DNA from 3 places in the Microbacterium sp. A93 genome. Region 2 is predicted to be linked to each of the others. Evidence: riboswitches for the same ligand, from Rfam matches in the RefSeq annotation. Region 2 holds a riboswitch; each other region holds the start of a gene.

Region 1 (9,904 bases), on a different contig from region 2:
CTCCGGGAGCAGGGCCTGGGCGCCCTCAGCGTCCCGGAGTCCGCCGGGGGATTAGGGGCGGGCCAGGAGGACACCTACCGGCTGCTGATGGACCTGGCCGCCGTGGACGCCAACACCGCCCACCTGGTGCGCAGCCATCTCAGCTTCGTCCAGCACGTCCTCGCCCAACCCGATCCCGCCGCGAGGGACCGCTGGCTGGGGCGGATCGCCGCCGGGGAGGTGGCCGGCAGCGCCCTGTCCGAGGGGCGCGGCGCAGCACTGGGGGACGTCGGCACCACGGTCTCCCAGGACGAGACCGGACAGCTGCTGATCAGCGGCAGCAAGTACTACACCACCGGCAGCATCTTCTCCACGTGGGCCCTGGCCACGGCCCGGCTGGACCCGGGTCTTTCCCGCGCCCGCCGCCGCCAGCACGCCGGGTTCGCGCTCGCCGTGGTGCGCGTGCGCCAGCCACGGGTCACCGTCAAGGACGACTGGGACGGCTTCGGCCAGCGGCTCACCGGGACCGGGACCATGGAATTCTCCGGGGCGGGTGTCGAGGACCTGCTGGTGGTCCCCCCGGAGGACGGTGCGGTGCCGCTGCACCACGAGTCCACGCTGATGGCCCTGCTCGCCGGGATCGGGCGGGCCGCGCTGCGGGACGGGGTGGAGCAGACCCGGCTGCGCCGGCGCTCGCCGAACACCGGAGGGGGCCTGACCCCGCGCGATGACGACCAGCTGCTGGGGATCGTCGGCGAGATGTCCGCGCAGCAGGCGGCCGCCGAGGAACTCGTGCGGGCCGCGGGACGGGACCTGGACGCCGCGCTCGCGCTGGCGGAGGGCGCGCTGGAAGGGGCCGGGGCCGGCGTCGGGAATCTGAAGGGCAAGAAGGCGGAGCACGACGGCGGCGCGGCGGCCGAGGCGATGTACCGCGCCGCCCTGACGGCGCACCGGGCGCATGTGGTGGTGCCGCGGCTGGTCCTGGACACCTGTACCCGCATCTTCGACACGCTCGGCGCCTCCGCCACCAGCACGGACCTGCGGCTGGACCGGCACTGGCGCAACGCCCGGACCGTCGCGAGCCATGACCCGGCGGCCTTCATGGCCCGGATGGTCGGTGACTGGGAGGTCAACGGGACCCGCCCCGTCCCCTACCTGTCCACCGGGACCGCCGAGGCGTCCTGATCCCCGGGCTGCTCTCCCGGCACACCAGCCGGCACACCAGCCGGCACACCAGCCGGCACACCGAAGGAGATGCGGCTCGGACCCATCCGCGGCGGCCGCGGCTCCGAACACTGGATATCCCGCCGGATCCGGCGCGGGGCAGACACGGACAGGAGGCAGCGCCACTTAGGCTGAGGTGATGACGAGCGAGGCAGGGCCCACCGCCGGGCAACGCGGGCCCCAGGAGCGGGACCGCCACCTCGCGGGCCTGGTGCAGCGCAGCGCGTCCGGTGACCACGAGGCCTTCGCCGCGTTCTACGACGACGTGGCACCGGTGGCCTACGGGCTGGCCCGCAAGGTGGTGCGTGACGCGGACCTGGCCGCCGACGTCACCCAGGAGGCACTCATGGACGTGTGGCGCTCCGCGGACCGCTTCGACGCCGCGCGCGGCTCGGTGATCGGCTGGGTCTGCTCCATCACCCACCGGCGGGCGGTGGACCTGATCCGGTCCACCCAGGCCAGCCGGGACCGCGAGCAGCGGGCCGGGGTGGCCGCGTTCGACCGCGCCCATGATGACGTCGCCGAGCGGAACGAGGCCGTGGAGGACCGGGATCGCGTGAACGAGTGCCTCGGCACACTCACCGAGCTGGAGTACGAGGCCGTGACCGCGGCCTACTACGGCGGGCAGACCTACCGGGAGGTCGCCGAAGGCCTGGGCGCCAAACTGGCCACCGTGAAATCCCGGATGCGCAGCGCGCTGCAACGACTACAGGACTGTTTGGGGGTGGGTGCTTGATGAACCGCGATGGACACCGTGACGGGATCGATGGCGGGCAAGACGGCGGGATCGGCGGCGGGCCGGATGACGCGCTGCTCGCCGCCTGGGCGCTGGACGCCGTGGACGATCAGGAACGGCGTGACCTCGAACGGCGGCTGGAGGCCGACCCGGAGCTGCGGGCCCGCGCCGATGCCCTGAGCGGCACGGTCGCCCGGCTGGCCGCCAGCACGCCCGCCCGGCCCCCGGCCGGGTTGCGGGACCGCGTCCTGAGCGCCGCGGCCGGCACGGAACAGGACCCCGGCCCCGAGCGCTCCCGTCCCGCCGATCTGGACCGGCACCGCGCCCGACGCCGACCCGACCGGCGCCGCTGGTGGGTGACGGTGGCCTCGGCGGCCGCAGCGGCCGCCGTCGCCGTGGGCCTGTTGGTGACGCAGCCCTGGGTCGAGGCGCCCGGGATCTCCGAGGGCGAGCAGCTGACCGCCCTCGAACAGGTCCTGCAGGTGGACGGGGCACAACGCCTCGAGTCCGCCGTCACCGGAGGCGGAGCGGCGGAGGCCGCCATGGCACCCAACGGTGAGGCCGTGCTGGCCGTGCGGGACCTGCCGGATCCCGCCGACGGGCACGACTACCAGCTGTGGACCATCCAGGGTGAGCAGCCGCCCCAGCCGGCGGGACTGCTTCAGGTCCAGGGCGGCCGCGCCCTGGTCAGGATGCAGCAGGTCCCCGCCGGTGCCGCCATGGCCGTCACCGTGGAACCCGATGGCGGCTCGGAGGCCCCGACCACCGAGCCGATCGTGGTCTTGGCCGCGGGCTGAACCTGGAGTGACTCCTCGTGACGAGGCGGTTGGTACCGGACCGCCGGGGTGTGGTGCAATCTACAGGTAACCATCCAGAGCGGCTGAGAGATCTGGCTCGACGACGCCGCAGCAACCACCGGGCACATCGTGTACCGGACAGGTGCTACCGCCAGAACCGATGGAAGGAGCATCATCGTGTCTGTCCCCACCCCTGAATCCGCAGCATCCGCCCGCCTCCCCGAGGGTGTGCCCGTCACACCCGCCGGCCAGCGGGAGATCCTGTTCAACGCCTTCGACATGAACTGCGTGGCCCACCAGTCCCCGGGCCTGTGGCGCCACCCGGAGGACCACGCCCGCGACTACAACACGCTGGGCTACTGGACCGGACTGGCCCAGACCCTGGAGAAGGGCCTGTTCGACGGCCTGTTCATCGCGGATGTCCTCGGCCCCTATGACGTCTACGGCTCCTCGGACGAGGCCACCCTGAGGGCCGGCACCCAGGTGCCGGTCAATGATCCGCTGCTCGTGGTCCCGCCGATGGCCGCCGTCACGAAGAACCTCACCTTCGGGGTCACCGCCGGCACCGCCTATGAGCACCCGTACCCGTTCGCCCGCCGGCTGGCCACGCTGGACCACCTGACCGAGGGCCGCGTGGGCTGGAACGTGGTCACCGGCTACCTGCCGTCCGCCGCCATCAACATGGGCCAGGAAGACCAGATGGAGCACGACGAGCGGTACAACCACGCCGATGAGTACCTCGACGTGGTCTACAAGCTGCTCGAAGGGTCCTGGGAGGACGACGCAGTCCTGTATGACAAGGAGTCCGGCGTCTTCATCGACCCGACCAAGGTGCACCGGATCGAGCACGAGGGTGGGTACTTCAAGACCCCGGGCATCGCCTTCACCGAGCCCAGCCCGCAGCGCACCCCGGTGATCTACCAGGCCGGGGCCTCGACCCGCGGGCGCGCCTTCGCCGGCAAGCACGCCGAGGCCGTGTTCATCAACTCGCCCACGGATGAGCTGATCAAGGGCACCACAGCGAAGATCCGGCAGTCCCTGGCCGAGGCTGGCCGCGACCCCTACGACGTGCGCGTGATGTCCATGCAGACGATCGTCACCGGTGCCACCGACGCGGAGGCCCAGGCCAAGTACGAGGAGCTGACGCAGTACATCGACGTGGAGGGCGGACTGGTGCTGATGTCCGGCTGGATGGGCATCAACCTGGCCGAGTTCGAGCTGGACGAGCCGATCGGTGACGTCAAGTCCAACGCCATCCAGTCCGCCGTGGAGACTTTCAAGAAGGCCTCCGGGGACGACTCGATCGAGTGGACCGTGCGCAAGCTGGCCGAGTGGTGCGGCGTGGGCGGCTTCGGCCCGGTCATCATCGGTTCCGGGGAGACCGTGGCCCGCGAGCTCGCCCGGATCCAGGACGAGACCGATGTGGACGGCTTCAACCTCGCCTACCACATCACCCCCGGCACGTTCGAGGACATTGTGGAGTTCGTGGTCCCCGAGCTGCAGAAGATCGGCCGGTACAAGACCGAGTACACCGAGGGCACCATGCGCCACAAGCTCTTCGGCAAGGGCGACCACCTGCCGCTGAACCACTACGGCTCCGGCTTCGCCCTGCGGAACCGCGTCACCGCCTGATCCCTCGCCCTCCCCTCCCCGCGCATCATGTGACCGATGGATGTCACCACGGTGGGGGTCGGGTCACTCTGGGCCTGAAGGCGGCGTTGGAGAGGCCCACGGCGTGCTGGCAGGCAGAGACCCCGGCCCCCCGAACGGGGACCGGGGTCTCTAACGTGCTGGACCGTGGTGGGGCGGATCCGGATCAGTAGCGGTCGGGTCCGCCACCCTCGCTCTCGAGGGACTGGGAGGGATCCGAGAGGACGTCACCGTTCGAGGACTTCACGGTGGTGTCGCCACTGGAGGCGTTGGAGTCACCGGTGGCGTGCTTGCCGGCCGACTTCTCCGCGGCACTGGAGGCCTTGTCCGCCAGCCCCTGGGTCGCGTCGGAGCCCTTTTGGGTGGCCGTGTGGGCGGCGGCGTTGGCTTTGTCCGCCTTCTCCGCCAGGTTCGGGGCCTTGTCCTTCACGGCCTCCGTGGCCTTGTCGGCCAGCCCGGCGGCCCGCTCCGCCACCACGGGCGCCTGCTCCTTGACGGTGGAGGTGGCGCGCTGGACCTGCTCCTGCGTCTTCGGGTCATTCCAGAAGCTCTGCGCGTTCTTGGCGAACTTGTCCAGATTCTGCCGGCCTTCGCGGCTGCCCAGTAGGTAACCGAGGGCCGCGCCGATGCCGAGGGTGATCAATCGCTTCATGGTCTCTCCTTTGTGGCGTCCTCCCGGGGCGGGATCCACCGCTCGGGTATGTCCCGAGTCTTCACTCTGTGCGGACTCCGGTCAATCTGTACCCAGTGCAGTCTCGGGGCATTCCCAGCCGAATTTCAGGTTCAGCGGGCAGCAGCGAGGGCCCGTGGCACACTGTCCCCAGCGAAGGAGACCCCATGCTCACACTCACCCCACAGCTCGTGGCCCGCATGCGCCTGCTCGCCCAAGGACTGATCGAGCCCTGGCCCACGCCCGTGGAGGCCGCCCGGTCCCTGACCTGTACACAGGGCCAGGACTATCCGGGATCCACGATCTCCCTGGCGCTGCGTTCCGCCCCCGGCGGCTCCGGCCGCAGCACCGGGGGCACCAGTCGCAACACCACAGGAACGACGGCGGCCGTCCGGCAGGCGTACGACGCCGGCCTTATCGTCCGGTCCTGGCCGATGCGCGGGACGTTGTTCGTGGTGGCCTCCGAGGACCTCGGGTGGATCCTGGAGCTGACCGGCCCGAAGATGCTCACCGCCACGGGCCGCCGGCGCGAGGAGCTGGGCCTGGACCCGGGCACGCTGAGGACCGCCGAGGCCACCGCCGTCCGGGAACTCTCCGGCACCGGGCTGACGCGCGCCGGCCTGCTGGAGGCCTGGACGCGGGAGGGGATCGCGGTGGATTCCGGCCGCGGTTACCACCTGATCTTCTTCCTGGCCCTGACCGGGGTGCTGTGCTTCGGTCCCACCGAGGGCAACCAGCAGCGGATCGTGCTGGTCCAGGAGTGGATCGGCGCCCACGCCCCGTCCGGTCACGCCCCGTCCCCACCCGCCTCGTCCGCGCGTAGCCGGGACGAGGCGCTGCGGGAGTTGCTGCTGCGCTACCTGCGGTCCCACGGACCGGCCACCCTGGAGGACTTCTGCTGGTGGTCCAAGCTGGGCAAGACGGAGGCGCGGGCCGCGCTGCGCGAGATCCAGGGCGAGGCCCCGGACCAGCTGGAGGCGGCCGACGTCGGCGGCCGGGAGCACTGGATGGCCGCCGGACTGCCGGACCGGTATGCGGACCGGGCCCGGGCCACCGCCGCACCGCTGCTGCTGCCCGGATTCGATGAGATCGTGCTGGGCTACCAGGACCGTTCCGCCGTGCTGACAAAGGCCGAGGAGGCCCGGGTGGTGCCCGGCCGGAACGGGGTGTTCAAGGGCACCGTGCTGCACCGGGGCCACGCCGTGGGGACCTGGAAGCGGTCCACCCGCCAGGGGCACCCGGTGCAGGTGGAGCCGTTCGGCACCCTGCCGGGGCCGGTGCAGACAGCGGTGCCCCGACTCAGCGCGAGATGGCCGGGCTGAACCGGGGCACAGACTGCAGGGTGAGACTCAGCGGGTCTCAACCAGACCCAGCGAGGCTCACAGACCAGCGGGCCTCAGCCGCGCGGGGTGGCCACCCGCGCCACGGCCTCGGCCACCCGCACCGAGACCTCGGGATCGAAGACCGAGGGGATGATGAAGCTCGGGTTGAGCTCCTCGTCCGTGATGGTCTCGGCGATGGCCTGGGCAGCCACCACGAGCATCTCGTCCGTGATGTCCGAGGCCTCGGCGTCCAGCAGGCCGCGGAAGAAACCGGGGAAGGCCAGCACGTTGTTGATCTGGTTCGGGAAGTCGGAGCGGCCGGTGGCCACGATCGCGGCATGCCTCGAGGCGATCTCCGGGTGGACCTCCGGGTCCGGGTTGGACATGGCGAAGATGATCGAGTCTTCGTTCATCTTCTCCACATCCGCCTCGTCCAGCAGGTTGGGGGCGGAGACGCCGATGAACACGTCGCGCCCGGCCACGGCCTCCTTGAGGGAGCCGGAGAAGGCCTCCTCATTGGTGTGGTCCGCCAGCCACTGGCGGTTGGAGTCGGTGTGCTGGGAGCCGCGCTCGATGATGCCGGACCGTCCGGAGGCCACGATGTGGCGGGCCCCGGAGGCCATCAGCAGCTTGATGATGGCGGTGCCGGCCGCGCCGACGCCGGCCACCACGATCTTGACGTCCTCGATCTTCTTGCCGGTGAGCTTCAGGGCATTGGTCAGGGCGGCCTGGACCACGATCGCGGTGCCGTGCTGGTCATCATGGAAGACCGGGATGTCCAGCTCCTCGCGCAGGCGGGCCTCGATCTCGAAGCAGCGCGGGGCGGAGATGTCCTCGAGGTTGATGCCGCCGTAGGCCGGGGCGATCGCCTTGACGATGGAGATGATCTCCTCGGTGTCCTTGGTGTCCAGTGCCACCGGCCAGGCATCCACGCCGGCGAACTGCTTGAACAGGGCGGCCTTGCCCTCCATCACCGGCATGGCGGCCTCCGGGCCGATGTCTCCGAGGCCCAGCACGGCGGTGCCGTCCGTGACCACGGCCACGGTGTTCTTCTTGATCGTGAACTGGCGGGCCAGCTCCTTGTCCTCGGCGATGGCCATGCAGACGCGGGCCACGCCGGGGGTGTAGGCCCGGGAGAGGTCATTGCGGGTGCGCAACGGCACGCGCAGGGTGGTCTCGATCTTGCCGCCCTCATGGAGCTGGAAGGTGCGGTCCGTGATCTCGTGGACGGTGACCCCCTCGAGGGCTTCCACGGCGGTACGGACGGTCTCGGCGTGGCCCGCATCCACGGTGTCGCAGCTGACGGCCACGATCATGGAGCTGTGGTGGGACTCGACCACGTCCAGGGCGGTCACGGCCGCACCGGTAGCGGCCACCGCTGCGGCGAGGTCGGTGGTGGACGTAAAGGATACGGGCGTCTCGACCTGCAGGGTGATCGAGTAACCGGGGCTGGGTGCTGCCATGGGGATGCTCCTTGGATTGGGGATCCTACCGGGCGCTGGCCCGATTGCCGTCGTGACCACCTTCGCGGCCAACAACGATCTGAGTGTATCGGCGGCTTCTTACTACCCCACAGTTCGCGGCGTAACGTTGGGCGGCGACTGACCGTCCGTCACGGCATGCCGGCGCCGGTGCACCTGGTGGATACCCTCCAGTAACAGGCACGCCACGGCCCCGATGCCCACGGCGGCGACGGCCAGGTCCAGCGGCGGGAGCTCGAACTGGTGGAAGTCCCGGGACGCCGGGATGAGCAGCACCAACAGCAGCAGGACGTACGTGGAGGCCACGAGCGCCAGCTTGAACCGCGTCATCGGCCGGGAGATCAGGTTCAGCACCCACAGGCCCATCAGTGTCAGCGTGATGACGGAGGCGGTCTGGACCTGTTGTAGAGAGACGTCCCCCGGGACCACCCCCACGGCGCCCCCGGTGAACCCTTCGATCCCGGCGAACCAGCGGGCATAGCCGTTGACGGCCAGCATCCCCGCCAGGATGACCACTCCCGAGGGCAGGGCGAACCGCAGGGCCCGGCCCAGGAAACCGGGGACGTATCTGCGCTGGTTCGGCACGAGAGCCAGGAAGAACGTGGGCAGTCCGATCATCAGGAAGTCCACGGTGGAGGCCTGGCGGGGCAGCAGCGGATACTGCCAGGCCAGCAGGGAGAAGACCACGCCGAACAGCACGGCGTAGGCCGTCTTCGTCAGGTACAGGTGCGCCAGCTGCTCCATGTTGGCGATCACCTGGCGTCCCTCCGCGAGCACCTTCGGCAGGCGGGAGAAGCGGCTGTCCAGCAACACCATGCGGGAGACGGCCTTGGTGGCCGGGGCGCCGTTGCCCATCGCGATCCCCAGGTCTGCGGTCTTCAGCGCCAGGGCGTCGTTGATGCCGTCCCCGGTCATGGCCACCACGTGACCGGCCTCCTGCAGTGCCACCACCATGCCCTTCTTCTGCTCGGGGGAGACCCGCCCGAACACGGAGTGCTCAGCCAGGACTGCCCGGCGTGCCTCCGGATCCTCCGGAAGGTCCCGTGCGTCATAGCCGTCGCCCGTGACGAACAGGCCGACCTCCCGGGCGACCGCGGCCACGGTCCGGGGGTGGTCACCGGAGATCACCTTCAGCTCCACGTCCTGTGCGCGGAAGTACTCAAGGGTGTCCCGGGCGTCGTCGCGGACCTTCTCGCGGAAGGTCAGCAGCGCCACCGGCTCCAGCACCGGGGGCAGCGTCCCGGCCGTGCCGCCGAACCACGAGCCGTCCCCGGCCGGCCGGCGCGATCGGCACAGCACCATGGTGCGCAGCCCCCGGCTGGTGGTCTCGGCACACAACCCCTCGACCCGTTCCCGGGTCCCGGCCGCGCCGTCGGCAGCCGGCAGCAGGGCCTCCGGGGCACCCAGGACCCAGGCGCCGGCCACCGCATCCGGGAGGCCGGCAGCGCCGGGGTGCGCGCCGTCGTCGTGCCCCAGGCGGTGCTCGGCGGGCTCCTCCCGGTACGCCCGTGGGCGGGAAGGCGCCCCGAAGGCGACGGCGGACCAGCGCCGTTCCGAGGAGAAGGCCACCTGGGCGGTGGGAGCCTGGGCGGGCGGCGCGGTGAAGGGCGTGGCCAGGGCCAGCGCGGTGGGGTTGGCGTTGGCGTCCGCGCCGAACCAGGCCAGGACGTGGGCGCCGGCCTGCTGCAGGTCGTGGGCCTCGGTGAGGAAGGTGGCCTCGTCGAAGACGATCCGGCCCTCGGTGAGCGTGCCGGTCTTGTCCAGGCAGACGGTGTCCACGCGGGCGAGGATCTCGACCGCCGGCTGCTCCTGGATGAGGACCTCCTCCCGCGCCAGCTTGAGGGCGGCCACCGCGAAGGAGATCGTGGTCATCAGGGCCAGGCCCTGGGGGATCATGGAGGTGATCGCGGCCACCGAGGCGACCACGGCCGGCTCGAGCGCTCCGTGTTCCAAGGCCTGGGTCCACCCGCCGACCGCCTGGACCTGGCCGTTGACGATCACCGCGACGATCGGCACCAAGGCGATGGTCAGCCACTTCGCCACCG
Region 2 (9,904 bases):
TGCCGCGCCAGCTCCTGGGACTGGCCCGGGAAATACAGGCGGTCCGACTCCACAGCCGCGATGAACGGCGCAGCGGTGATCCGGGCCAGCACCTCGGCCTCGGTGCCACGGCCTCGGGAAACGTCATGGCTCATGAGTGCCTCGGTCAGCACGAGGTAGCTGTTGGCGTCGAAGCGCTTGACGAGCTTGGCCGCCTGGTAGTCCAGGTAGGACTCCACCTGATAGCGCCCCAGCCGCCGCAGCGACTGCCCGAAGGGGTCCTCCTCGGCCTGGGCGCCGCGGCCGAAGCGGCCGTCCATGTCCGGTTGGGACCGGTAGGTGATGTGCGCGATCTTGCGGGCGATGCCCAGGCCGCCGTCCGGCGTCGGGCCCGGGTAGTAGTCCCCGCCGCGGAAGTTGGCGTCCAGCGTGATGGACTGGATCTGGGCCTGGGCGAAGGCGATCTGCTCGGCGGTGGAGTGCGCGCCGCAGGCGATGACGGCCATGCCGGCCACGCGCTCCGGGTAGGTGGCGGCCCACTCCAGGGCGCGGGCCCCGCCCATGGAGCCGCCGACCACGGCCTGCCAGCGGTGGATGCCCAGGGCGTCGGCCAACCGGGCCTCGGCGTGCACCGAGTCACGGATGGTGGTGAACGGGAACCGCGAACCCCACGGGGTCCCGTCCGGGTCCAGCGACGACGGGCCGGTGGTCCCGTAGCAGCCGCCCACGATGTTGGGGGCCACCACGAACCACCGGTCCGTGTCGATGGCGCAGCCGGGCCCGACGATGCCCTCCCACCAGCCCTCCTCCGGGAGGGCGTCGGAGGAGGCCACGTGCGTGGATCCCGTCAGGGCGTGCAGCACCAGCACGGCGTTCGAGCCCGTGGCATTGAGCGTGCCCCATGTCTCGTAGGCCAGTTCCACCTCGGGCAGGTGGCCGCCGGTCTCGAAGTCCAGGGCACCGATGCGCTGGGTGTGCAGGCCCCCCTCGGGGAGGGCCGTGGCCGCGTGCTGGGCGGTGATGGCGGTCATGCTGTCGACTCCGTCCCTAGGCACTCACGTCGGCAGCGGCGAAGCCGTTGTCGAGGTCGGCGAGGATGTCCTCGATGCTCTCCACGCCCACGGACAGCCGCACCAGGCCGGGCGTGACGCCGGCGGCGCGCTGCTCGGCCTCGTTCAGCTGGGAGTGCGTGGTGGAGGCGGGGTGGATGACCAGCGAGCGGACGTCGCCGATGTTGGCCACGTGATGGTGCAGGCTCAGCGCGTCCACGAACCGGGCGCCGGCCTCGCGGCCGCCGACGATTTCGAACGACACGAACCCGGCGGGGCCGGCGGGTAGGTACTGCTGGGCCCGCTCATACCAAGGGCTGGAGGGCAGGCCCGGGAAGATCACGGACTCGACCAGGGCGTGGCCGTCCAGGTACTCGGCCACCCGGCGGGCGTTGGACACATGTCGCTCCATGCGCAGGGAGAGCGTCTCCAGGCCCAGGTTCAGCAGGAACGCGTTGAAGGGGCTGATGGCACTGCCGAAGTCCCGCAGCAGCTGCACGCGGGCCTTGAGCACGAAGGCGAGGTTGGCCCCGAGGATGCCGTCCACACCGAGGTCCCGGGCGAAGACGATGCCGTTGTAGGACTCGTCCGGGGTGTTGAACCCGGGGAACTTCTCCGGCTGCGTGGCGAAGTCGAAGGTGCCGCCGTCCACGATCACCCCGGCCATGGCCGCGGCGTGACCGCCGAGGTACTTGGTGGCCGAGTGCACCACGATGTCCGCGCCGTGCTCGATGGGACGCAGCAGGTACGGGGTGGCCAGGGTGTTGTCCACGATCAACGGCAACCCGGCCGCGTGGGCCACGTCCGCGATGGCGCGGATGTCCAGCACGTCCCCGCGCGGGTTGCCCAGGGTCTCGCCGAACAGGGCCTTGGTGTTGTCCCGGATGGCGCCCTTCCACTCGTCCAGGTTGTCCGGGTCCTGCACGAACGTGGTGGTGACTCCGATCCTGGCCAGGGTGTGTTTGAAGAGGTTCTGGGTTCCGCCGTAGAGGGAGGCGGAGACCACGAGGTGGTCCCCGGCGCCGGCCACGTTGAGGATGGACACGGTGGTGGCCGCCTGGCCCGAGGCGAGCAGCAGGGCGCCCACGCCGCCCTCGAGTGCGGCGATCTTGCCCTCCACCGCCTCCTGGGTCGGGTTGCCGATGCGCGTGTAGATGGGGCCCAGATCCTTCAGCGCGAAGCGGTCCGCCGCGACCTCGGCGGACGGGAAGTCGAAGGAGTTGGACTGGATGATCGGCAGCACGGTGGCGCCGTAGGGGTTCTCCTGCGGGATGCCGGCGTGGATCTGCCGGGTCTCGAAGCCCCAGGCGCTGGCATCGGTGGCGTCCGTGGCCGGGGTGGTGGGGGTGTCAGTCAAGTGACGGCTCCTGTCAATCCAGGGCCACCCGCGGGTGCCAGCGGGCGTGATCCGTCAACCCGCTGCGCCGAGGTGGCCGCGCTTGCAGATGCCGGTCGGCACCTGCCTGGTCCTCACCCGGGGCACCCCACCGCGAGCTGGAGGGTTGCCGGCCAGCAAGCCGGGGCTTGATGCTGGCACTCATGACCTCAATCCAGTGTGCCAGATCGGCCCGGACGATTCATCCCCCTACGTCGCAGAGCGACATCAGGGCGACATCAGGGCGACTCGGGGATGAAACCAGGCCAGGGCTGTGAGGTGCGCCACGTTTCAAGTGAGGTTAACCTAACCTGTCCGAGGCCTAAGAAAGTGCGACGATATGCACATGATGCGCTTGGATCACGTCTCGTACGCCGTTGGACCCGAAGAAGGCCTTGCCGCCACGGTGGCCCGTCTCGCCGATGCCCTGGGCATCGAGCGGGTCAAGGGCGGTGTACACCCCCGCTTCGGCACCCGCAACGCGATCTTCCCGCTGCGCAACCGCCAGTACCTCGAGGTCGTTGAGGTCCTGGACCACCCCTCCTCCGTGAAGGCCCCGTTCGGTCAGGCCGTCCGCGCCCGCTCCGAGATGGGCGGCGGCTGGATGGGCTGGTGCGTGGCGGTGGATGACCTCGCCCCGTTCGAGGAACGCCTAGAGCGCCAGTCCGTGCCCGGCAACCGGAAGTTCCCGGACGGCCGCGAGCTGACCTGGCGCCAGATCGGCATCAAGGGTCTCATCGCGGATCCGCAGGTGCCCTACCTGTTGCGCTGGGATGACCACACTGAGGAACTGCACCCCTCCCAGGCCGCCGAGCCCCAGGCCGAGCTGTCCTCGATCACCATCGCCGGCTCCCGGGACCGCGTCCGCGATTGGCTGGGCATGTCCGATCCGGAGGAGATGGTCGGGGACCTCAACGTGGTCTTCGAATCCCCCTCCGGCACCCCGGGCCTGCTCGAGGTCACCTTCGAGACCCCCCAGGGCACCGTCACGCTCTAAAAACCTTTCGTTTTCAGTCGAGTCGGGGGGGGGGGGGGGGGGGGGGGAAAAAACCCCCCCCCCCCGACTCGACTGAAAGCCGGGGGTGAGAACGGATCAGGTCCCGAACAGGCCGGCCGCCGCCAGGAGCGGGTAGGCCACGAATCCTGCGGCGTCCAGCAGGAAGTGCGCCACCACCAGCGGCATCACCCGCCGGTACCTGAGGTAGAACGCCCCGAAGACCAGCCCCATCAGCAGGTTGCCGATACCCGGCCCCACCCCCTGATACAGGTGGTACGCGCCGCGCAGCACCGCACAGAGCACCACCACGGCGGTGGGATTCAGGGGAACGACGGCGCCACTCACCCAGCTGCGCAGCCCACCTTTCGCTCCGGTCGGGTCGACGGATGTACTGACGGGCAGGACCGGCTGCGCCCCGGCCCGCAGCTGCTGCAGGTAGCCGAGCCGGTCGAACAGCCAGGCCACCACGATCACCTCCTCCAGCAGTCCGTGGCGCAGCGCGGAGAACAGCAGCACCGGGGTGGTCCACCAGTACTCGTTCAGCGCACTGCCGACGATCGCCGTGGTGAGCCCCGCGGCCCGGCCGGCCGCGTAGACGGCCACGGTGCCCAGGCCCATGGCGAGGAACAACCCGATCCCCCACGCCGCGTCCCGGCCCGGACGCCGGAAGTCCAGGCCGAAGGCACGGAACGGGTCGCGCCCACGGATCCACACCAGGTGCAGCACCAGCAGCACCGGCACCAGGGCGAAGCCGATGTCCAGCAGCTGATAGGTCAGGTCGAAGAACTGCCGGTCATCCAGCGCCGGGTTCAGGGTGGTGGTCTGTCCGGACAGGGGCGCCTGCGTCCACTTGTCGATCAGGTTGACGAGCGCGTAGACGGCCGAGCGGCCCAGGGACAGCGCCAGCACGATCACGATCTCCCAGCGGACGGTGCGGGCCGAGGGCGGGACGGTCTGGGCGGGCGGGGATGGCCGGGCGGTGGTGGTCACCGCACCAGTGTAGGAACCCCTGCTGGCCGGCAACCCCACCCGGCCGCGCTAGCGTGGATCCATGACCTCCGCCCCGAGCCCCGACGACGTCGCCACCGCCCGGGCGGGCGGTGGCCACGGAGGCCTCGTGGCGCGCCGGGCCCATCCGGTGAGCGGCCGGCGCAGGGCCCGGGATCCGTGGCCGCGGCTGCGGGAGGCGGTGCTGCTGGAGGCGCTCCAGGCCGGAGGGAAGGTGCTGGACGCGGGCCAGCGGCAGACCGTGCGGCTGCTGACCGGAGGATCCGGCACGGTGGGCCGCGGGGTGTACCTGCACGGCGGGGTCGGGCGGGGCAAGACCTGGATCGCCGGCCAGTTCTTCAACGCCCTCGAGGTGCCGAAGATCCGGCTGCACATGCACGCGCTGCTGGGCCAGGTGAACCAGGTGGTGGCCACGGCCCAGGCCGGGACCCCGATCGGGATCGACGACGCGGTGCAGCACCTCATCGGCGACGCGCGGCTCGTGTTCATCGACGAGTTCCACGTGCATGATGTGGGCGACGCCATGCTGTTGCGCCGCGTGGTGCCGGGGCTGCTGGCCCTGGACGCCGGGTTGCTGCTGACCTCGAACTACCCGGCGGCCGAGCTGCTGCCCAACCCGCTGTTCCACCACACGATGGCCCCCGTGATCGAGATGATCCAGTCACACCTGCGCCAGTGGCGGATCCCGGACGGCGTGGACTATCGGCCGCTGAACGCCGGGACCGGAGGTTTCGCCGCCGGCTCCTGGACGACGGCGGCCGGTGCGGCGGGAGCGGACGCCGCCGGGCCGGCGTCGGTCCCGGTGGGGTTCAGTGGGACCCGCTCCCTCGAGGTGACCGCCGCCGATCCGGTCACCGGGGAGCTGGTGGCGAGTTTCGCGCAGCTGTGCGAGGCGCCCGTGTCCGTGCAGGACTACCTCGGCCTGACGCGGACGTTCTCGTACTGGACGCTCACGGAGGTACCGGGGCCCGAGGAGATCGGCCCGCAGGCGTTCCAGCGCCTCGCCTTCCTGGTGGACGTGTTGGTGGATGCGGACCTGCGGTTGGACGTGACGGCGTCCATGCCGCTGGACGAGTGGGCGCGGGCCGAGCGGCTACCGCGGGATTCCGGCCGGTTCCTGAGCCGGCTCAGCCTGCTGGGGTGACCGGAGCCCTACACGAGGTCCCTGGGGATGCGCCGATGCCAACTCTGTGAATACACGCGGGGGTCCCCCCGCTGGGCGTCCAGCTCGTAGGCATCCAGGTTGGCGTCCACCACGAATTCGGTCGGGGTCGAGGTCAGCACCGTGTTGGTGGTGACCAGCGCCCCCCAGTCTGTGCGTTCCACGCGGCGCACGGTCTTGATCTCGCCGCGGACGGAGTTCACGTCATTCCAGCGGAAGCTGTACCATTCCTCGGTTCCGCGCCGGAACTCGGTGTCCGTGTCCTCGTCCCGGCGGCGCCGCACCGGTCTCCAGCTCATGGCGCTGGATCCAGGTCATGCCCAGGACGTGGATGTTCTTCGCTGCCATCACTCACAACCTCTCGTCGGAGTCGGCTCGGGGAGAGCCTGCCTGCCACGGTAGGCACGGCAGTGGCCCAGACACCATCCGGCACCCGATCGCCACCTGGGTGGCACCTGTGCGGCACTGGTGCATCGTGTGGCGATCCCCATCTCCGCAAGCAACTTGATCAAGTTGCTTGTAGGGTTTGAGGATGGCTACCGACCCGCATCCTGACCCGCTGGCCGATTCGGCGCCGACCGCGGAACTGTTGGAGTCCCTGCAACCGATCCTGCGGCGGATCCTCGCCGAACGCACGCTGTCGCCGGGCAAGATGGGCATCCTGAGGCACGTGGCCGAGAACGGCCGGGCGAGCACCGCAGAGCTCGCGTCAACCGTCCAGGTCAGTCCCCAGGCCATCTCGCTGGCCACGCGGGAGCTCGAGGGCCTGGGCCTGATCCGGCGCGTCCCGGACGAGACGGACCGCCGCCGGATGTGGGTCCACCCCACCGAGGCCGGGCGTGGCCGGCTCGGCGAGGAGACCCTGGCCGGCCGTTCCTGGCTTCATCAGGTCATCCAGGATCGCCTCACGCCGGCCGAACGGCAGACCCTCACCCACGCCATCCCGGTACTCCGCAAGCTCACCGCCGCCGTTGACTCCGAGCCGCCCCGTGGTTGAGACCCGGCGCCTGGAGCCGGCGCTGATCTACGCCGCCCTCTCGACGGCTGTGGTCAGCTCCCTGGGCATGCTCCTGGTGCCCACGATCGCCGAGGCCATGGGCGTGACCGTGAGCACGGCCCAGTGGATGCTGACGATCAACCTCCTCGTGGGCGCCATCGCGACCCCCGTGATGGGCCGGCTCAGCGACGGACCGCGCCAGAAACGGCTCCTGATGATCTCCCTGTCGGTCATCCTGCTCGGCTCGGTGGTAGCTGCGCTGGCACCGAACTTCACGGTCTTCCTCATCGGACGGGCCCTGCAGGGACTGACCTACGGCATCGTTCCGGTGACCATCGCCCTGGCCCGCCGGTGCCTGCCCGCCGCCAGGGTCCAGACCGCGATCTCCGGGCTGTCCGTGACCGTTGCCACCGGACTCGGCATCGGCTACCCGCTGACCGGGATCATCGCCGGACTCCTCGACTACCGGTTCGCCTTCTGGTTCGCCGCCCTCTTCGTGGTCACGGCCCTCACGGTGGTCGCCCTCGTGGTACCGGGCCACCCAGACGGCGAGACACCCAGGACCCCCTTCGACCTGACCGGGGCCCTCCTGTTGGGCGCCGGTCTCGGAAGCCTGCTGCTGGGCATCAGCGAGGGCCCCACGTGGGGCTGGACGGCACCGTGGACGATCGTCGTCCTCGTGGTCGCCGTCGCCGTGCTGGCGGTGTGGGTCCGTTGGTCCCTGCGCGTGCGCCATCCGTTGATCAACCTGCGCGTCTTCGCCCACGGCGAGGTCCTGTTGGCCAACGGCTCGGCCATCGGTCTCGGCGCCGCCATCTACATCGGCCTCTCGGTCTCCAGCCTGGTGGCCCAGGCTCCGGCCGATACCGGGTACGGACTCGCCATGCCGGTCTTCTGGGCAGGGTTCGTCATGCTGCCGCTGTCCGTGGGCAGTTTCCTGGCCAACCGGATCGTCCGCCGGGTCTCCCGGCAGGTCCCGCTCACGGCGCTACTGCCGATCGGGGCGGGACTGACCGCCGCCTCCGGCACCCTGCTCTGGCTGGCCCACACGCAGCTGTGGGAGGTACTGCTCGGCATGTTCCTGTTCGGGCTGGGCATCGGCTCCAGCTATGCGGCCATGCCGGCTCTGATCGCCCGGAATGTGGCCGCAGAAGGACTGGGCAGCTCAGTCAGCTTCAACCAGGTCCTGCGGACGATCGGCAGCTCCTTCGGCACCGCCGTCTCGGCCGCGATCCTCGCCGTCACCGCCGCCCCTGACGGCCAGACCACCGATGCGGGCATCACCGGCACCTTCGGGCTCGGAGCCGTCCTGTGTCTGGCGGTGTGCCTGGCCCTGGTCACCCATGCCGTGGTGCGCCGCGTGAGGTGAGAGCCGCCGCACGCTCCCCGGAGACTCAGCCCCAAACGACCGTTGACCCGTCCATCTCCGGGGCATGAGCACGTGATGCTCGCGGGGATGGACGGGTCAACGAGGGGGTGCGGCTACTCGGTGACTCCCAGCTGCTCCATCACGATCTCGCGCACGCGGGCGGCATCGGCCTGACCGCGGGTGGCCTTCATGACGGGGCCGATCAGGGCACCGATGGCCTGCAGCTTGCCGGCCTTGATCTTGTCCACCACGCCGGGGTTCTCGGCGATGGCGGCCTCGACCGCGGCGTTCAGGGCACCGTCGTCCGAGACCACGGCCAGGGAGCGGGCCTCGACGATGGCCTTCGGGGAGCCCTCGCCCTCGGCCACGAAGCCGAGGACCTGCTTGGCGATCTTGTCGTTGATCGTCTTCTCGGCGATCAGCGTCTCGACCTCCACCACGTCTGCGGGGGTGACCCCCAGCTCGGCGATGTCCTTTTCTGCGAGGTTGGCCAGACGGGCGATCTCGCCCATCCACCACTTGCGGGCGGCTGCGGCCGAGGCACCGGCCTCGATGGTCGCGGCGATCTCGTCCATCACCCCGGCGTTGACGACGTCCCGGAACTCCTCGTCCGAGAAGCCCCAGTCCGCCTTCAGGCGCCTGCGGCGATCTGCCGGCGGCTCGGGCAGTTCGGCCCGCAGGCGCTCGATCCACTCGGCGTTGGTGTGGATCGGCACGAGGTCCGGCTCCGGGAAGTAGCGGTAGTCATCCGCATCCGACTTCGGACGGCCGGAGGTGGTGGTGCGGGTGGCCTCCTGCCAGTGGCGGGTCTCCTGGGTGACGGTGCCGCCGGAGGACAGGACCGCGGCCTGGCGCTGGATCTCGAACGTCACCGCGTGGGCCACGGCCCGGGTGGAGTTGACGTTCTTCGTCTCGGTGCGGGTGCCGAACACGGTGGATCCGTGGGGCATCAGTGAGACGTTGGCGTCGCAGCGTACATTGCCGCGTTCCATCCGGGCGTCGGAGATGCCGAGGTTCTTGACGATGTCCCGGATCTGGGTGACGTAGGCCTTGGCCAGTTCCGCGGCCCGTGCGCCGGCCCCGGTGATCGGCTTGGTGACGATCTCCACCAGTGGCACGCCGGCACGGTTGTAGTCCACCAGCGAGGAGGCTGCGTCCTGGATGCGGCCGGAGGCCCCACCCTGGTGGGTCAGCTTGCCGGCGTCCTCCTCCATGTGCGCACGCTCGATCTCCACGCGGAAGACCGTGCCGTCCTCGAGTTCCACGTCCAGCCAGCCGTCGTAGGCGATCGGATCGTCGTACTGGGAGGTCTGGAAGTTCTTCGGGGTGTCCGGGTAGAAGTAGTTCTTCCGGGCGAAGCCGCAGACCTCCGCGATCTGGCAGTTCAGGGCCAGGCCGAGCTTGATGGAGTAGTCCACGGCGGTGCCGTTGACCACGGGCAGCACGCCCGGCAGGCCGAGGTCCACCGGGGTGACGCTGGTGTTCGGCTCGGCCCCGAAGCCGTTGGGGGCCGAGGAGAACATCTTGGTCTTGGTGTTGAGCTCCACGTGGACCTCGAAGCCGAGCACCGGCTCATAGGCGGCCATGGCCTCGTCGAACGTGAGCACCTCATCGGTGACGGCGGCCATCAGTTCTCTCCTCCTGCAGTGGTGGGGGTCAGTTCCGGGGCCTGAGCCCAGAACGGGGTGCCCCAGGACTGCTCGAGGCGGGTCTCCAAGGCTGCGGCGGCGCGGTACATGGTGGCGTCCCCGCGGGCCGGGGCCAGGAACTGGATGCCGACGGGGAGGCCTTCGGACAGGCCGGCAGGCACCGAGATGCCCGGGATGCCGGCCAGGTTGGCGGGGATGGTGGCCACGTCGTTGAGGTACATGGCCAGCGGGTCATCCAGCTTCTCCCCCAGGGGGAAGGCGGTGACCGGCGACGTCGGCGAGACCAGCACGTCGACCTGCTCGAACGCCGCGTCGAGGT
Region 3 (9,904 bases), on a different contig from region 2:
GCTTGATCGTGGCTGTCCGTCATCAAGACGAGAGACTCTCCATCGCGCCGCGTGACTGTGACTGGATGGTCTGAAGCAGCTGCGAAGACCTCCGCAGAAGCGCGGCTGAGATCTGAAGACTTGAATTCAGTTTGGGGTGGAAGGAGAGTGGGCATGGTCGAATCATAGTTCAGAACATGATCTGAATAAAGTGTGAGGCCGCTGAACTTGAACCCGCAGTGGGCCGGCCGGCACCCGGGCTAGACGATCGCCAAGCACGATGGCGGGTGCTGTGCTGGGGACAGGCCGCGGTCAACCCTCCAGATTCAGCACGATCGACTTGGTCTGCAGGTACTCGTTCAGCCCCTCGGGGCCATTCTCGCGGCCCCAGCCGGAGGCCTTGACGCCGCCAAAGGGGACCGCCGGGTCCATGAGGCCCCAGCCGTTGATCCAGATGATGCCGGCCTTCAGGCGCGAGGCCACCCGCTGACCCTTCACCGCGTCGCCGGTCTGGACGCCTCCGGCCAAGCCGTAGGCCGTGCCGTTCGCCACCGCGATGACCTCTTCCTCGGTGTCGAAGGGCTGCACCGTGAGCACCGGCCCGAAGACCTCGCGCGCCACCGCCGGATGGTCCTCCCGCACGTCCACCAGGACCGTGGCCGGATAGAAGTACCCCGGCCGCTCGGGATCGGGATCCCCGCCGACGAGCAGACGAGCACCGGCGGCCACCGTGTCCGAGACCAGGGCCGAGACCCGGTCGAACTGCTTCTGGCTGATCAGGGGGCCGAAGACTGACTCCGGGCGGGTGATGTCACCCCAGGGGATGCTGGAAACGGCCTGCGGTAGCCGTGCGAGGACCTCCTCGTACACCGGGCGTTCGACGTACAGCCGGGAGCCGGCCATGCAGAACTGTCCCGCGTTGAAGACGAACGACTGGATCACCGTGTCGATGGCGCGGTCCAGGTCCGCATCCGCGAACAGGATGTTCGCCGAGTTCCCGCCCAGTTCGGAGACGACCGGCCGCAGGTTCTTCCCGGCCTGGCCGGCCACACGGGCACCCACCTCGGTGGAACCGGTGAAGGCCACCTTGTCGACCTCCGGGTGCCCCACGAGGTGGTCGCCCAGTGCGGACCCGACGCCCGTGACGACGTTGAAGACGCCGTCCGGGACGCCCGCTTCCTGGAGGATCTCGGCCATCTTCAGCGAGGAAAGCGGGGTGTCGTCGGCGGGTTTGAGGACCACGGAGTTTCCGGCGGCCAGGGCCGGGGCGACCTTGGACGTGGAGAGGATCAGGGGGAAGTTGAACGGCGTGATGGCCGCGACGACGCCCAGTGGCTCCCGCTGCACCGTGGCGAGGACGCGCCCCGGGGTCTGGCGGACGGAGCCGTCGAGCTGCTGGGCCAACATCCCGTAGTACTCGAACGTCTCGGCCGCACCGTTCACGTCGACGGCCGTGGCCATGGCGATCGGCTTGCCGGCGTCCTGGCTCTCGATCCGTCCCAGTTCCTCGGAGCGCTCGCGCATCAGGCGGCCGACCTCGAGCAGGATCCGGGCCCGTTCGCGCCCGGGCAGTCCCGACCACACCCCGGAGTCGAAGGCGGCGCGGGCGGCGGTGGCGGCGGCGTCCACATCCGCGATGGTGGCGCGGGCGACGTCCGTCAGCTTCTCCCCGGTGGCGGGTGCCTCGACCGCCATGAGGCCGGCCCCGGTGGCGTCCCGCCATTGCCCGCCGATGAAGAGCCGGCCGGTGGGGAAGGGGTTCTCGCTGACGTGCGGTGAGGTTTCGGTGACGGTCATGGTGGCGTCCTTCGCGGTGGTGGCGGGTGGTGGCGCGCAGGGGAGGGTGGGCTGCGCTCAGTGCTTGATGAGCCCTCGGATGTTCTTGCCGGCCTTCAAGTCCTCGTAACCCTGGTTGACGTCCCCCAGGGCGTAGGTCCGGGTGATCAGGGCGTCGAGGACCAGCTGTCCCTGCTGGTAGAGGGAGAGCAGGCGCGGGATGTCATAGGTGGGGTTGCAGTCACCGAAGAGGGTGCCGCGGAGCGTCTTCTTGAACAGCGCAAGGATGGTGCCGGGGACCGTGACGGAGGGGTCCTCGAGGACTCCCATGCTGGTGACCACCGCGGTCCCACCCTTGCGGATGGCCTCGAAGGCCGCCGACGTCACCGGCTCCTCGAGGTGTCCCACGGTCACGATCGCCTTGTCCGCGCCGACGCCGAGCGTGAGGTCCCGGGCCAGCTCGGCCGCCTCGGCGGCGTCGGCGACCGCGTGGGTGGCCCCCAGTTGCAGGGCGGTCTCCCTCTTGAACGGCTCGGGATCCACGGCGATGATGTTCGCGGCCCCCGCATGGCGGGCCCCCTGCACGGCGTTGGAGCCGATCCCGCCGACCCCGTAGACGATCACGGTCTCACCGGGGCGGACGTCGGCGGCGTAGACCGCCGAGCCCCACCCCGAGGGGACGCCGCAGCTGACCAGGGCGGCCTTGTCCAGGGGGATGTCCTTGGGGATGGGGACCACCGAGTTCTGATGCACGACCCCGTACTCGCTGAACGTGCCCAAGGAGTTCATGCCGCCGTACTGGCCGTGCTCCCCGGTGAAGACGAAGCGGTCCCCTGGCAGGCTGCCCACCAAGGCGTTCGCGCCCAGATCGCACAGGGCCTGCTGGCCGGTGGCACACCAGCGGCACGTGCCGCAGTTGGGGATGAAGGAGCAGACCACGTGGTCGCCCTCCCGGACCCGCGTCACCCCCGGCCCGACCTTCTGGACCACTGCCGAGCCCTCGTGTCCGCCGACGAGGGGCAATCGCGCCTCGGAGTCACCCTGCAGGATGTGGAGGTCGGAGTGGCACAGTCCCGAGTAGGCGTATCGGAGCAGGACCTCTCCGGGGCCGGGCTCGGAGAGGTCGAGCTCCTCGATCCTGAAGCCCTTGCCGGGTTCCACGATGACGGCCGCGCTGCTCTTCACTCTGCCTCCTGGTGGGTCACATGACGTTCAGGCGCACTCCAAGCACAGTCGCTGGAATGAGATCCGTATCACTGTGGACCCTAGGGAGGTGTACTGGAGGCTGCAATGGCACTTTCACCTGGAAGAAGGGAGGTCCTGTCCTCAGCCCAGAGACTCGAGCAGCTCGGCACACGCCTGCTCGCACCGGCGGCACGCCTCGGCGCAGACCGTGCAGTGCGCGTGCATCTCGGCATGCTGGCCGCACTCATCGGCGCACACCCGGCACGCGGTCCGGCAGGCCTCGAGCAAGGCACGGGTGGTCTCGGCGTTGTTGCCGGTCTGGCGGGAGAGGACCCGGCCCGTGGCTGCGCAGAGGTCTGCGCAGTCCAGGTTGAACCGGATGCACTGCCGGAGGTCGGCGACGTTGTCCTCGGCCAGGCAGGCGTCCGCACAAGCGGTGCAGGTCTGGGCGCACTCGAAACACGCCTCGATGCACTGGGCCAGCTTCTCTCGGTCGATCGTGCCCAAGTCCTTCGGATAGGTCTCGAGCATCGAACTCACGTGATGGGTCATGACATCCTCCTTGGACGGGCCAGGTCGGTCGGCGTGATGAAACGATCGGTGGTGGCAACGCCTCGGCGGACGCTCAGAACAGTCCGGCGATCGAGCCGGCGATCCAGAAGCCGACGAAGACCAGGACCAGGACCAGCAGGGCCACCAGCCAGGCCTTGTTCTTGGCACCGACGCCTCGCTGGTCCTTGTCGAGCTCGTTGTTGGTGGGCTCCGCGCTGGTGCCCTCGGCTGGCGGGGTGTCCCCGTCGATGCTGTGGCCCGACGTCTCACGGGTGGCCTCGGCCGGGTTCTCGGAATGGCCTCGGGCCTCTTCGGGGTCGATGGTTGACACGGCTACCTGCCTCCTGCGGTCGGTCATGCGGGGCATGCGTAAGCACAGGCTAACAAGGCCCCCGGCCCGCAGAGAGGGTAGGTCTGCGGCGCCTTTGAAGCACGACCCGCGGCCCAAGGGCACCCTGATGCCTCCGGCCCATGACAGGCCGCGAGACCCGACTGACGCTGATTCCTGCCGCGGCAAGAGGTGACGCTGGCGTCAGGCGCGCAGTTGGTCTGCGGTAACGGGTCCGCTCGTGAGCGCCGCGAAAGCGGGGTCGGCATCTGGAGAAGGGCTCTTGAGCCGGTCCGGGTCCCACTTGATGAGGGTGGCGGTGAGGAAGCCGACGAACGGCACGGCGGCCATGGCCATGATCGCCCCAGAGGTGCCCAACCAGGCCTGCAGCAACGGGAACAGGAACAGGCCCGCAGCGGCGCCGATGTTGCAGAAGGTGGTTGAGACGCCCATGCCCAGGCCTCGGAGATGACTCGGATACGCGAGCGCGGACAGTGCCGCACCACCCGGGGCGGCCAACCCCGCGTGGAAGAGGATGAAGAGGGACGGCAGCAGGATGGCCACCGCCAGGGGAGCGGACTCGAGCGTGAGCCCGAAGACCACGAGAATCACCGCGCAGGCGGCGAAGCCGATCTGGATGGCGCCGCGGATGCGCAGTCGGGACGCGAGGCCGGCTGCGGCGAAGCCGCCGACGATGCCCAGGACGTTGAACGCTGCCGCTCCGAGGGTGGCTCCCGCGAAGCTCTCGCCGAACAGGGTCAGGGCGATGATCGGCAGGTACCAGCCGATCGCGTAGTACTGGCAGGCCTCGGCGAACCAGGCGACGTTGGCCAGGACGGTGCGTCGCAGGTAGGGCGCGCGGAACAGCGTGGCCAACCGGCCGGCGTCGTGCTGGGTGGTTCCGGTGACCGAGCCGTCTGGGGCGGCGGTGACCGCGGCGCCGGGGAACTCGTACATCCGCTGCAGGGCGGCGGCGGCCTGGGCGTACCGGCCCTTGGAGGCCAGCCACCGCGGGGACTCCACCAGCACGGCCCGCTGGGAGACGAGGAGCGCCAGTGCGACGACGGCGCAGCTGCCCAGCAACCAGCGCCAGATCGAGGTGCCGACCCCGAGGTGGTAGATGCCGAAGGTGAAGAGCAGGTTGGTGGTGGTGGCCACGTACCACATGCCCTGCCAGCGGTTGAGCTTGCTCTGGTGCCGTGCCGGCAGGAACTCGGAGATATAGGTCAGCAGCGCTCCGAAGTCCATGGCCCAGGCCACGCCGGCGAGCACGCGGGAGAGGATGAGGATCTCAAAGCTGCCCGCGGACAGTCCGATCACCATGGCGACCAGGGCGAAGGCCTTGGCTGCCAGGAGGATGTTCAGCCGCCCGAACTTGTCCGCCAGGCCTCCGGCGAAGGGGCAGACGAAGATCGCCACGAACATGTAGGTGCTCGTCACCAGGGAGACCTGGACGGGGCTCAGGCCCAACTCGCGGGTCAGCGGATCGAGACCGGAGGCGAGGGCCGCACCGGCGTAGGCCTCGAAGAACACCCCACCCAGGCCGAGGATCCACACCCACTTCATGGCCGGCCGGGTGCGGCCGATGTCCAGGCCGTGGACCACGGATGCCTCGGAGTCGATTCTCAGTGTGGACGTGCTCATGGCCTGTCTTCCCTACCTTGGCTCGCGTCTTGCCCGCACCAGTGGGCTGCGGGCCGAATCCTCACCTGGGGCACCCCGCACGTGCGGAGGGTTGCCGGCCACGGAACCAGGGTTCGCTGTGTGTGGCACTCGTGATTCGCCGCCGACGCTATCGGCGGGGCGGGCCCGGGGCATGCCGGCGGTCATGGTCCGTCATCCTGGCGGTGTTTGAGCCGATCACCCGGGTGCAGGGGACGGAGATGACGCCGTGAGACGCAGGCTGGCCTGCCAGGTGCTCCAGGACCTCAGCCCGCCGGCACCTCCAGGACCTCAGCCCGCCGGCACCTCCAGGGCCGCCTCGATCGCTGAACGCATCTTCTCGGGGCCGGTGGCCGGGGCGAAGCGTTCGAGGACCTTCCCGTCCCGGTCGACGAGGAACTTGGTGAAGTTCCACTTGATGGCCCCGCCGAGCAGCCCGGAGGTCTCCTTCTTCAGCCAGGCGAACAGGGGGTGGGAGCCGGAACCGTTGACGTCCACCTTGGCGAACATGGGGAACTCGACCCCGTAATTCAGCTGGCAGAACTCGCTGGCCTGAGCGTCCGTGCCGGGCTCCTGGTTCGCGAACTGGTTGCAGGGGAAGCCGAGCACCACCAGGCCCTGGTCCTTGTACTCGGCGTAGAGCTCCTGCAGGCCTTCGTACTGGGGCGTCAGGCCGCACTTGCTGGCGGTGTTGACCACCACGGCCACTTGGCCGGCATAGTCCGCGAGCGGCTGGTCCTGACCGGCCACGGTGGGGGCGGTGAAGTCGTAAAGGGTGGGCATCAGTCCTGCACCACGTTCACATGGACCTCGATGTTGCCGCGGGTGGCGTTGGAATACGGGCAGACCTGGTGGGCCTGGTCGGCGAGCTCCTGGGCCTGCTCGGCGGGCAGGTTCGGCACGACCACCTCGAGGGTGACCTCCAGGCCGAATCCGCCGGCGCCGTTGGGGCCGATGCCCACTCGCGCGCCCACGCTGGACTCGCCCAGGTCAGCCTTGGCTTTGCGGGCCACCATCTGCAAGGCGGAGTGGAAGCAGGCCGCGTAGCCGGCGGCGAAGAGCTGCTCCGGGTTCGCGCCGTCGCCGGTGCCGCCCATCTCCTGCGGGGTGGCCAAGTCCAGGTTGATTTTGCCGTCCGCGGTCTGGGTGCGGCCGTCGCGGCCGCCTCCGGTGGCCAGGGCTTCGGCGGTGTAGATCGTCTGCATGGGGATCTCCTGATGGTGGTTGCGTGGGCGTGTGGGGAGCTGGTCAGGTTGCGGCCACGAAACGCTGGGAGAGGTCCCGCAGCGCGAGCAGGTCTGCGGTGGAGAGCCCGACGGCGTCCAGCAGGCACCGCTGGACGTCCACCGCGCGCTCGCGGAGGGTCTCACCCGCTGTGGTCAGCCGGACGGTCACTCGGCGGGAGTCGGTGGTCTGGCGCTCGCGGGTGATGAACCCGTGCTCGTCCAGACGGCGCAGCAGCGGCGAGAGTGTGCCGCTGTCCAGGTGCAATCGCTCGCCGAGCTCCGAGACCGACTGCCCGTCTTGCTCCCAGAGCACCAGCAGCACCAGGTACTGCGGGTAGGTCAGGCCCAGTTCGTCCAGCAGTGGCCGGTAGGCCTGCTGGGCTGCCCGGGCCGCCGAGTACAGGGCGAAGCAGACCTGGTCCTCCAGGTGGAGGTTCGGTGGGGCTTCGGGGGTGCTCATGCAGGAAGTATTGCGTACAATTCAGTTGTGTGCAATAGAAGGCTCGAGGAGGGGGTGTCGAGGACGGTGCAACCGAGCCCGTGGCGGGCCCGCATTCCGGGTCAGGACGGTTTGCTGGCCTGGCCGTCCAACCAGAGCGTGTCCGAGGAGTCGCGGTGTGAGCCGGAGGTTCCCACGTGTTTGGCGTCGATCTGAGGGCCCTTCTGGATGACGTGGACCAGGGCCATGCCGTGGCCCCGGCCGAGTCCGTAGTCGGTCTTGAGCCAGTCCAGGATCTCGCCCGCCTTCACGGAGTCATCGCTGTACCCCCGGGCCTGCGCGATCTCGAGCAGCTGGCGCGGGGTGAGGCCGGTCTTGTTCTCAATGGCGTCGAGATAGGCCTGGAATGACATGGAACCTCCTGGGTCCTCGGATTTCACCGACCGGCGAGCGCCGTCTCGAGCGCCTCGGCGAATCGATCCACCTCGGCAGTCGTATTGTAGAAGTGCGGGGAGACCCGCACCAGGCCCAGCTTCTCCACGACATGGACACCGGCTCGCAGTAGTTCGGCCGTGATGGCCGCGGAATCCTCGGTACGGAAGCTGACGATCCCAGCCTGGGCATCCGCCGGGGTGATCGGTTCAATGCCGAGCGCGCGGATCGCATCCGCGGTCCGCCGTGTCAGTTCATCCACGCGTCCGTGGATCACCGGCCATCCCACGCTGCCGAGGAACTCCAGCGTCGCATCAAGGACGTACAGCCCCGGATAGTTCGGATCGGCGTACCCGAAGTCCGTACTGGGTGGCTTGTTCCGGTAGCCCCGGTAGGCCGGCGTGAGCTTGTCCCGCGCCCGCTCCCGGAACACGCCGATCCCGGTGCCGAAGCCCGAGAGCAGCCACTTGAACACTCCGGCTGCATACACATCCACGTACGTGAGGTCGACGGGGAGCGACCCCAACGCCTGGATGCCGTCGACGACGAGCAGGGCATCGACCTCTCGGCACGCTCGCCCCAGACGGTCCAGGTCCAGCCGGGTGCCCGTCACCGTGTTCACGTGGGACACCGCGAGGACCCGCGTGCGGCTTGTGATTGCCTCCAGCAGCCGGTCCTCCCGCTGGGGTTCCGTGCCCGGGTCGACGCGGACGACGCGGCCCCCGGCCGCTTCCGCACGGACCCATGGCCACACCACCGAGGGGAAGTCGTCAGCAGCGACGACCACCTCATCGCCCGCGTGCCACTCCATGCTGTTGGCGGCGAGGTTGATCACCTCGGTCGTGTTGCGGAAGAAGCTGGCATCCTTCACGGGAACATCGAGCAGTGCCGCCACGCGCTCCCGGGCACGCACGCCGAGAGCCATCCAGAGCCGCTGGCCGTCAGCGCCCATGCTGGCCACGTCGTCGTAGTAGACCGCCGCCGCGGCCGACTGGCCGCGCCACGCCAGACCGGCACCGCCGGAGTTGAGGTAGGCGCGGCCGTGCAGATAGGGAAACCCTGCCCGGATGCTGGCCAGCCGGCCGTCGTCGAGCCCCGTCATCCTGGCGCTCAGCGTTCGGAGGGGATGCGGGCGACCGCCTGCACCTCGACCTTGGCGCCAGGGACCATCAGGTCGGCGACGATGACCGTGGCGCTCGCGGTGCGTGCTTCACCGAAGAACTCGCGCTTGGCGTCGTTCACCACATGCCCGTCGGCGGGGTCGGTGAGGTAGGTCGTCACGGAGAGGACATCCTGGGGGCGTGCCCCGGCGGCGTCCAGCACCTTGCCGATGTTGGCGTAGACCTGCTGGGCCTGGGCCCCCGCGTCGTCTCCGCCGACCACCTCAAGGTCCACGCCGGTCGGGCCGCACCCGGACAAGTAGAGCAAATCCCCGGACCGCACCGCGTCGGTGTAGTGACCGATCGGCGGATGGTGATTCTCAGCGCGGATCTCTTGTCTCATGGGCTTCTCCTCAGGTTCGGGGTCAGCTGTCGCACTCGCTCCAGCGCCGGTCAGCACATGGCTGCAACCCGCTCGGTGCGGGTTTTTTCTGATCCTAGGTAGCTTCAGGAGGCAGCGGCATCCTGGTTCCGTCCCGCGAAATGCGCGTTGACCCCTGATGTGAACGCCGGAATGGTGTCTCGAAAAGGAGACGTGCTGTGGATGAATGGCAGGCGAGAGTCGAGAGCGATTTTGCCTATCGCGAGGGATGGGTCTATCTGCAGTCTGCGGGAGCTGGTCTGGCCTTCCCGGGTGCTGCGGAGGCAGCAGGTCAGTACTACCGTGATGTAGCGCTCCTGGGCTGCGATGCGCAGCCGAGTTGGCGCCAAGCGGCCACGGGCGCGAAGCAACGGACGGCTCGGCTCCTGGGTGTGTCCGAGGAGGAGGTCGAGTTCTTCCGCAACACCAGCGAAGTCATCAACCTCGCCGCGGCCAGCGCGAGCTGGCACCCCGGTGACGAGGTGGTGGTGGCAGCCGACGACTATCCCTGCAACGTCCTACCGTGGGCGAACGCCGAGGCAGCGGGCGTGAAGGTCGTCCGGGTCCAGCCGACCGCACCCAGCACACGTGAGCAGCAGTTGCTCGAGGCGATCACACCGCGCACCCGGGTCGTGTCCGTATCCCACGTGCACCCGTGGACCGGAACGATGCTGGACCTGAACCGACTGGGCCGCGCCTGCCGAGACGTGGACGCCCTACTCGTGGTGGACGGCATCCAGGCGCTCGGTGCGGTGCCCGTGGATCTGAGCTACGTGGACGTCTACGGTGCCGGGGTCTTCAAAT

Evidence for each region. Region 2 has a riboswitch for S-adenosylmethionine ahead of ACSU1G_RS19735 (O-acetylhomoserine aminocarboxypropyltransferase/cysteine synthase family protein). Riboswitches for the same ligand answer to the same signal wherever they lie in the genome.
Region 1: it holds a riboswitch for S-adenosylmethionine, as region 2 does, so the genes downstream of both, ACSU1G_RS21830 (LLM class flavin-dependent oxidoreductase) here and ACSU1G_RS19735 (O-acetylhomoserine aminocarboxypropyltransferase/cysteine synthase family protein) in region 2, are expected to answer to the same signal.
Region 3: it holds a riboswitch for S-adenosylmethionine, as region 2 does, so the genes downstream of both, ACSU1G_RS22300 (MFS transporter) here and ACSU1G_RS19735 (O-acetylhomoserine aminocarboxypropyltransferase/cysteine synthase family protein) in region 2, are expected to answer to the same signal.

What each region holds. Positions count from the first base shown of each region.
Region 1 covers NZ_JBPXMT010000009.1:126,523-136,426, forward strand. Annotated here, with positions in the region: gene ACSU1G_RS21815 (acyl-CoA dehydrogenase family protein) at 1-1,164, shown strand, start outside; gene ACSU1G_RS21820 (sigma-70 family RNA polymerase sigma factor) at 1,343-1,939, shown strand; gene ACSU1G_RS21825 (anti-sigma factor domain-containing protein) at 1,939-2,736, shown strand; SAM riboswitch class I at 2,804-2,903, shown strand; gene ACSU1G_RS21830 (LLM class flavin-dependent oxidoreductase) at 2,965-4,368, shown strand; gene ACSU1G_RS21835 (YtxH domain-containing protein) at 4,553-5,038, opposite strand; gene ACSU1G_RS21840 (winged helix DNA-binding domain-containing protein) at 5,224-6,378, shown strand; gene ACSU1G_RS21845 (NAD(P)-dependent malic enzyme) at 6,453-7,841, opposite strand; gene ACSU1G_RS21850 (HAD-IC family P-type ATPase) at 7,944-9,904, opposite strand, start outside.
Region 2 covers NZ_JBPXMT010000008.1:48,491-58,394, forward strand. Annotated here, with positions in the region: gene metX (homoserine O-acetyltransferase MetX) at 1-1,010, opposite strand, end outside; gene ACSU1G_RS19735 (O-acetylhomoserine aminocarboxypropyltransferase/cysteine synthase family protein) at 1,027-2,385, opposite strand; SAM riboswitch class IV at 2,459-2,573, opposite strand; gene ACSU1G_RS19740 (VOC family protein) at 2,744-3,400, shown strand; gene ACSU1G_RS19745 (CPBP family intramembrane glutamic endopeptidase) at 3,497-4,390, opposite strand; gene zapE (cell division protein ZapE) at 4,452-5,552, shown strand; gene ACSU1G_RS19755 (hypothetical protein) at 5,561-5,869, opposite strand; gene ACSU1G_RS19760 (MarR family winged helix-turn-helix transcriptional regulator) at 6,103-6,567, shown strand; gene ACSU1G_RS19765 (MFS transporter) at 6,560-7,936, shown strand; gene gatB (Asp-tRNA(Asn)/Glu-tRNA(Gln) amidotransferase subunit GatB) at 8,050-9,564, opposite strand; gene gatA (Asp-tRNA(Asn)/Glu-tRNA(Gln) amidotransferase subunit GatA) at 9,564-9,904, opposite strand, start outside.
Region 3 covers NZ_JBPXMT010000009.1:232,306-242,209, forward strand. Annotated here, with positions in the region: gene ACSU1G_RS22275 (prevent-host-death protein) at 1-155, opposite strand, end outside; gene ACSU1G_RS22280 (aldehyde dehydrogenase family protein) at 292-1,776, opposite strand; gene ACSU1G_RS22285 (NDMA-dependent alcohol dehydrogenase) at 1,834-2,940, opposite strand; gene ACSU1G_RS22290 (four-helix bundle copper-binding protein) at 3,082-3,492, opposite strand; gene ACSU1G_RS22295 (DUF6480 family protein) at 3,566-3,823, opposite strand; gene ACSU1G_RS22300 (MFS transporter) at 4,025-5,464, opposite strand; SAM riboswitch class IV at 5,485-5,601, opposite strand; gene ACSU1G_RS22305 (glutathione peroxidase) at 5,774-6,265, opposite strand; gene ACSU1G_RS22310 (organic hydroperoxide resistance protein) at 6,265-6,687, opposite strand; gene ACSU1G_RS22315 (MarR family winged helix-turn-helix transcriptional regulator) at 6,731-7,168, opposite strand; gene ACSU1G_RS22320 (DUF4287 domain-containing protein) at 7,270-7,560, opposite strand; gene ACSU1G_RS22325 (aminotransferase class V-fold PLP-dependent enzyme) at 7,584-8,681, opposite strand; gene ACSU1G_RS22330 (RidA family protein) at 8,690-9,082, opposite strand; gene ACSU1G_RS22335 (aminotransferase class V-fold PLP-dependent enzyme) at 9,280-9,904, shown strand, end outside.